Regions from separate parts of the Enterobacter hormaechei subsp. xiangfangensis genome, predicted to be linked through region 3. Evidence: predicted binding sites of a transcription regulator. Region 3 holds the regulator's gene; each other region holds the start of a gene.

Region 1 (2,271 bases), 2.3 Mb from region 3:
TATGAGAACCCGCGCTCCGTGGCGATCAAAGCGGATTACATCAAGGAGAAAGGACTTGCCGGCGCCATGTTCTGGGAGTATGGGGCTGACGACGAAAACCAGCTCGCGAAACAGCTGGCGGAGTCGCTTGGGATCCCGCATCAGTAGTAAGACAATCAAGCCCTCTCCCTTTGGGAGAGGGTTGGGTGAGGGCATAAACCCGCACCGTTATTGCATTTTCATCGTCGCAATCGGCTTCGGCGTGATGCCGAAGTCTTCTTTCAACTCGCGCTTGCTTTTCATCACCATCTGACCGTTAGTGTCGATGGTCATGTGCTGGGCGTCGGTATTGTGACGCGCCTGCCACAGCATCACCAGCTGCAAGCTGTTCTCTTTTTGCTCAGGTGTGAGCGCCACACCGTCCGGCCATTTTCCCAACTCAACGGCCGTCACCAGACGCTGATAAACCTCCGGGGTCATACCTGCAATCATGTCATCAATATTCATGATCTCTCCCTTTCAAAGGAATAATTTGCTGAATCGTTTTTTCAACCCTTGGTCTGGTCGCCGTTTTCATCATCGGTAAAGCTCATGGAAGCCGAATTTACGCAGAAACGCTCCCCCGTCGGCTGCGGGCCATCCGGGAAGACATGCCCGAGATGGGCGTCGCAGTTCCCGCAACGAATTTCGGTGCGCACCATGCCGTGCGAGGTGTCCGTCAGGTAGCGGATCGCATCATCGCTGACAGGCTCGTAAAAACTCGGCCAGCCGCAGCCAGAATCGTACTTCGTCTGGGAGTTAAACAGCGGTGCATCACACACCAGGCAGTGGTAGACGCCTTCCCGTTTATTGTGCAGCAAACGCCCGGAAAACGGCGGTTCTGTGCCGTGATTTTGCGTCACGTAAAACTGCATCTCTGTAAGGTTTTTTTTCAAATCGTCGGGGTTACGTTGGTTCGACATATGCTTACATCTCGCTGTTGAAACAGACATCTTTTAACCCAGATTCTAACAAAACATTAACACCCGCGCGTGCACTTTTGTTCTAAACTTATGTGTCGCGAAAAGGCGGTCAGGCAATTGTGATCAATTTCACATTTTAATCCTGCGAGGCCTTTAAAATTCCGGGCGCAGCCCCCATGTGGTTGCTAGCTCAAAGGGAAAGTGAGGCGAGTCAGTCGCACAAACGTTAGTCACAGGATTGATTTGTCGCAATGATTGACACGATTCCGCTTGACGCTGCGTAAGGTTTTTGTAATTTTACAGGCAACCTTTTATTCACTAACAAATAGCTGGTGGAATATATGACTATCAAAGTAGGTATCAACGGTTTTGGCCGTATCGGCCGTATTGTTTTCCGTGCTGCTCAGAAACGTTCTGACATCGAAATCGTTGGTATCAACGATCTCCTGGACGCTGAATACATGGCGTACATGCTGAAGTACGACTCAACTCACGGTCGTTTCGACGGCACCGTTGAAGTGAAAGACGGCCACCTGGTTGTTAACGGCAAAACCATCCGCGTTACTGCTGAGAAAGACCCAGCTAACCTGAAATGGAACGAAATCGGTGTTGACGTTGTAGCTGAAGCTACCGGTATCTTCCTGACCGACGAAACTGCACGTAAACACATCACTGCGGGTGCGAAGAAAGTTGTTCTGACTGGTCCTTCCAAAGACAACACCCCAATGTTCGTTCGCGGTGCAAACTTTGAAACTTACGCTGGCCAGGATATCGTTTCCAACGCATCCTGCACCACCAACTGCCTGGCACCGCTGGCTAAAGTTATCAACGACAACTTCGGCATCATCGAAGGTCTGATGACTACCGTTCACGCAACCACCGCTACTCAGAAAACCGTTGATGGCCCGTCTCACAAAGACTGGCGCGGCGGCCGTGGCGCGGCTCAGAACATCATCCCATCTTCTACCGGTGCTGCTAAAGCAGTAGGTAAAGTACTGCCAGAACTGAATGGCAAACTGACTGGTATGGCGTTCCGCGTTCCAACTCCTAACGTATCCGTTGTTGACCTGACCGTTCGTCTGGAAAAAGCTGCTTCTTATGAAGAAATTAAGAAAGCAATCAAAGCTGCTTCCGAAGGCCCAATGAAAGGCGTTCTGGGTTACACCGAAGACGACGTTGTATCTACCGATTTCAACGGCGAAGTGTGCACTTCCGTGTTCGATGCTAAAGCAGGTATCGCACTGAACGACAACTTCGTGAAACTGGTTTCCTGGTACGACAACGAAACTGGCTACTCTAACAAAGTACTGGACCTGATCGCTCACATCTC
Region 2 (2,271 bases), 640 kb from region 3:
GGTGGACTCAAGACGGGTGGTCACTTCACGGAGATCGGCCTCCAGCGAGGTATTGATATCACGCAGATTGCGCAGTTCGTTATTGAGCAGTTCGCACTCGTCGCGCCAGTGGTCACTCAGCGCAAGCTGTTGTTTCGTTGCGCTGAGTTCGGCGACGATCTCTTCGCGCTCTGCCAGCTGTTCGGCTTTCTGCTGCGCATGCTGGTAGCCGGAAATGAGCCAGCCAATCCCCACGCTCACCAGCGCAACTACCGCATAAACCAGGATTGAGATATCCACAATGCCCCCTGCATCCACGTCTAACCCGCACAAAATAGAATTGTGCTGTATGAACGTCCAGTTTGAAAGGGTTTTCCTGCGAGGCGTTACGCAAAAAGAAAAGGCCGAGCATGTCGGCCTTTTAGCACTGAAGAGAGAATTAGATCAGGCGGCGCGCCGCTTCAACCACGATTTTCACCGCATGGCTTTCAGTCTGCTTCATGGTTTCAGCGTTCGGGATCTCCTGTTGGGTACGGTTGACGATAACGCCCGCCACCATACCGGCACGCAGACCCTGGCTCGCGCACATGGTCAGCAGCGTCGCAGATTCCATTTCGTAGTTCATGACGCCCATCGACTGCCACTCTTCCATGGAGCCTTTGAAACGGCTCACCACGCGACCAGAGAAGGTGTCGTAACGCTCCTGGCCCGGGTAGAAGGTATCGGAAGAGGCAGTTACGCCCACGTGGGTGGTGGCGCCCACGGATTTCGCGGCTTCAACCAGCGCGGTGGTGCATTCGAAATCAGCCACTGCCGGGAATTCCATCGGTGCAAAGTGCAGGCTTGCCCCGTCCAGACGCACGGATGCGGTGGTAACCAGCACGTCGCCCACGTTGATGTGCGGCTGAATGGCGCCTGTGGTGCCGATGCGCAGGAAAGTACGAATGCCCAGCTGCGCCAGCTCTTCAACGGCGATAGAGGTAGACGGGCCACCAATACCGGTAGAGCACACGATCACCGCTTTACCGTCCAGCTCTGCGCGCCAGGTGGTGAATTCGCGATGCGCTGCCAGCTTAACCGGCTTATCCATCAGCGCGGCGATCTTTTCCACACGCTCTGGATCGCCAGGGACGATAGCAAGCGTAGCCCCTTGTAAATCGTTTTTAGTGAGGCCGAGATGAAAAACATCAGACTTAGACATAGGTGACTCCTCTGTGGGTCGGTTTGTCAGAAGAAGTAAAACGGTACTTTACAGAAGCAATGTGCATTATTTCGTGACACACCTCACCATGAATGAAAATGATTGCAGCTAATTTCCATAAAACAGTGATTCACATCACATTAACAAGTTATATCGCCGGGTGCTGCACAAAAGATAGACGCTATAAGGCACTGTGGGTTGTTAACCTGGTGTCTATATTTATCTTTGCGCTAATCCATTCATTGGTACGGAGAATGCCATGACTGAAAAAATCGGTTTTGCACCTGCTGCGGCCCCGCACGCTTCAACCATCGTCTCAACCCCTGAAGAAGCCATTACCGCAGGCGAGACCTCCATTCCCTCCCAGGGAGAGAACATGCCAGCGTACCACGCGCGGCCAAAATCTGCCGATGGCCCGCTGCCCATCGTGATCGTGGTGCAGGAAATATTTGGCGTTCATGAACATATTCGCGACCTCTGCCGCCGTCTGGCGCTGGAAGGTTACCTGGCCGTTGCGCCGGAACTCTATTTCCGTCAGGGCGATCCGAATGATTACAGCGACATCCCGACGCTGTTCAGCAACCTGGTCAGCAAAGTGCCGGACGCGCAGGTACTGGCCGATCTCGACCACGTTGCCAGTTGGGCGGCGCGCAACGGTGGCGACCCGCACCGTCTGATGGTGACCGGCTTCTGTTGGGGTGGACGCATTAGCTGGCTGTATGCCGCGCACAATCCGCAGTTGAAAGCGGCCGTGGCCTGGTACGGCAAACTGGTGGGCGAAAAGACGCTGAACTCGCCGAAACATCCGGTTGATATCGCCACCGATTTAAATGCCCCGGTGCTAGGGCTGTATGGCGGTCAGGATACCGGCATTCCGCTTGATACCGTCGAGACCATGCGCCACGCGCTGCGGGCGGCAAACGCGAAGGCCGAAATCGTGGTGTACCCGGATGCGGGACACGCGTTTAATGCCGATTATCGTCCGAGCTATCACGCGGAATCCGCGAAAGATGGCTGGCAGAGAATGCTGGCGTGGTTCAGCCAGTACGGCGGGAAGAAAGCGTAATACCAAAAGCCCGGTGGCGGCTACG
Region 3 (2,271 bases):
TGCGCGTTCCAGCGGATCACCGCTTCTGCATGGCTGCGCTCCACCAGCTTTTGCACCTCTTCCGGATTATGAAGGCTGACGGAGATATGCTCCTGCAAATCCAGCCCGACCTGGAAGATTCGCAGCAGCCGCTTGTATTCATGATTTTTGTTGGCGGCAAGCATGTGCAGCTGCTGATAGCACTGGCTGATCAGATCCACCACTTTTTGCTGGCGCGCCAGTAGCGGCGGCAGGGATTTTTCCGGGTCGGTATGTTGAGTGAGCAGGGTGTATTTTGCTTCGCAGTATTCAGCAAGCTGCACGTAGAGCAGGCTCAGGGATTCGCGCAGCGGCTGTTCCCGCCACAGCCAGAACCAGAACCAGTTAAACAGCCCGTACCACAGCGTGCCGAGGGCGTAGATTAGCAATGGCTCCCACACCGGCATGTTGCCTGCAAGGCTTAAGGTGAAGATGGCGGCAATCAGCGACGCGGGAAGCAGGCGGGCGTGTAGCGAGCTGATTTCGGCGGTGACGCCGAGCGTCATCGCCAGCACGGTCAGGATCAGAGGCAGAGGAATGTCGCGGGCCAGTAAGAGCTGTACGGCAAGGCTACAGCCGGCAAACAGGCAGCCGCCAATAATCAGACGTTTAAAAAAGCGTTTATGCGGCGTATCCAGACCGGCAATGTTGCAGCAGGCGGGCACGAGGGAAAACAGCAGGCCTTGCTGAAGATGTCCGAGGATCAGGCCCACGGCCACGGGAAGACACAACACCAGCGTTTGTCGCAGTGCGTAGTTAACTTCCGGGTGATAGATCAGCCTGCGCCACATGAGGAGTAGAGACAAAAACGGCGTGCCACCCTGCGGCGGCACGCCGTTTGACCGGAATTAACGGGTCCCGTAAACCACGATGGTTTTACCGTGGGCGGAGATCAGGTTCTGATCTTCCAGCATCTTCAGGATACGGCCCACTGTTTCACGGGAGCAGCCGACGATCTGACCGATTTCCTGGCGGGTAATTTTAATTTGCATACCGTCAGGGTGGGTCATGGCGTCTGGCTGTTTCGCCAGGTTCAACAGCGTCTGCGCGATACGACCGGTTACGTCCAGGAAGGCGAGGTTACCCACCTTCTCAGAGGTCACTTGCAGACGGCGTGCCATCTGGGAAGAGAGACGCATCAGGATGTCAGGGTTGACCTGAATCAGCTGACGGAATTTCTTATAAGAAATTTCAGCCACTTCACATGCTGTTTTTGCACGAACCCAGGCGCTACGTTCCTGGCCTTCTTCAAACAGGCCCAGTTCACCGATAAAATCGCCCTGGTTCAGATAAGAAAGGATCATCTCTTTCCCTTCTTCATCTTTGATCAGCACGGCCACCGAGCCTTTAACGATGTAATACAACGTTTCCGCTTTTTCACCCTGGTGAATCAGCGTGCTCTTTGATGGGTACTTATGAATGTGGCAATGAGACAAGAACCATTCGAGAGTCGGGTCTGTTTGCGGTTTGCCAAGCACCATGCGCTGTTATCCTCTGTTATAAGCTGTCACCAGAGTCATAAGATGCATCCGGACTCTGGGGTTGCAATCGAATTCTTACCCATACCTGGGAAGTCGGCTGTCGTAACGTTTCGCAGCCAGTAAAGTTTGATGTCCTCTGCATACATGTGTAACGTCAATGTATTACTGTAGCATCCAGAGTGTTTTAGCATAGCTTTCGCCGCGTGTCTCCTGGTGTCTCGCTTCAGCATGACGCAGGTCGCCTTCCGTTGCGAGAAATGTAACGTACACGTAATCTGTCATAAAAAATGCAACGTTGGAGTGAGTGAATATGCAAGCGCGTGTGAAATGGGTTGAAGGGTTAACGTTCCTGGGCGAGTCTGCTTCCGGGCACCAGGTTTTGATGGATGGCAACTCCGGCGATAAAGCGCCAAGCCCGATGGAGATGGTGCTGATGGCGGCGGGCGGATGCAGCGCGATCGACGTGGTGTCGATCCTGCAAAAAGGCCGTCATGACGTGACCGATTGTGAAGTGAAGCTGACGTCAGAACGTCGCGAAGAGGCGCCACGCCTGTTCACGCATATTAATCTGCACTTTATCGTCACTGGCAAAGAACTGAAGGATGCGGCGGTCTCGCGTGCGGTTGACCTGTCTGCGGAGAAATACTGCTCTGTGGCGTTAATGCTGGAGAAAGCGGTAAAAATCACCCATTCGTATGAAGTGATAGAGGCTTAATTATTGGGGCATCGTGCGTGTTGATGCCCTCACCCTAACCCTCTCCCACGGGGAGAG

Evidence for each region. Region 3 encodes CRP, which controls carbon source genes, mostly activating them, when cyclic AMP is high. Its sites were predicted from a motif close to ATGTGANNNNNNTCACAT; they were not measured.
Region 1: msrB (peptide-methionine (R)-S-oxide reductase MsrB) is a predicted target of CRP. The motif match lies at 1,059-1,076, and genes of this name have one in related genera.
Region 2: udp (uridine phosphorylase) is a predicted target of CRP. The motif match lies at 1,304-1,321, and genes of this name have one in related genera.

What each region holds. Positions count from the first base shown of each region.
Region 1 is NZ_CP017183.1:1,863,274-1,865,544, reverse strand. Features, by position in the region: gene chiD (chitinase ChiD) at 1-147, shown strand, start outside; gene BFV63_RS08940 (YeaC family protein) at 208-486, opposite strand; gene msrB (peptide-methionine (R)-S-oxide reductase MsrB) at 528-941, opposite strand; gene gapA (glyceraldehyde-3-phosphate dehydrogenase) at 1,283-2,271, shown strand, end outside.
Region 2 is NZ_CP017183.1:206,834-209,104, reverse strand. Features, by position in the region: gene rmuC (DNA recombination protein RmuC) at 1-279, opposite strand, end outside; gene udp (uridine phosphorylase) at 419-1,180, opposite strand; gene BFV63_RS01010 (dienelactone hydrolase family protein) at 1,440-2,246, shown strand.
Region 3 is NZ_CP017183.1:4,231,326-4,233,596, reverse strand. Features, by position in the region: gene BFV63_RS20320 (YccS/YhfK family putative transporter) at 1-809, opposite strand, end outside; gene crp (cAMP-activated global transcriptional regulator CRP) at 867-1,499, opposite strand; gene BFV63_RS20310 (OsmC family protein) at 1,810-2,214, shown strand.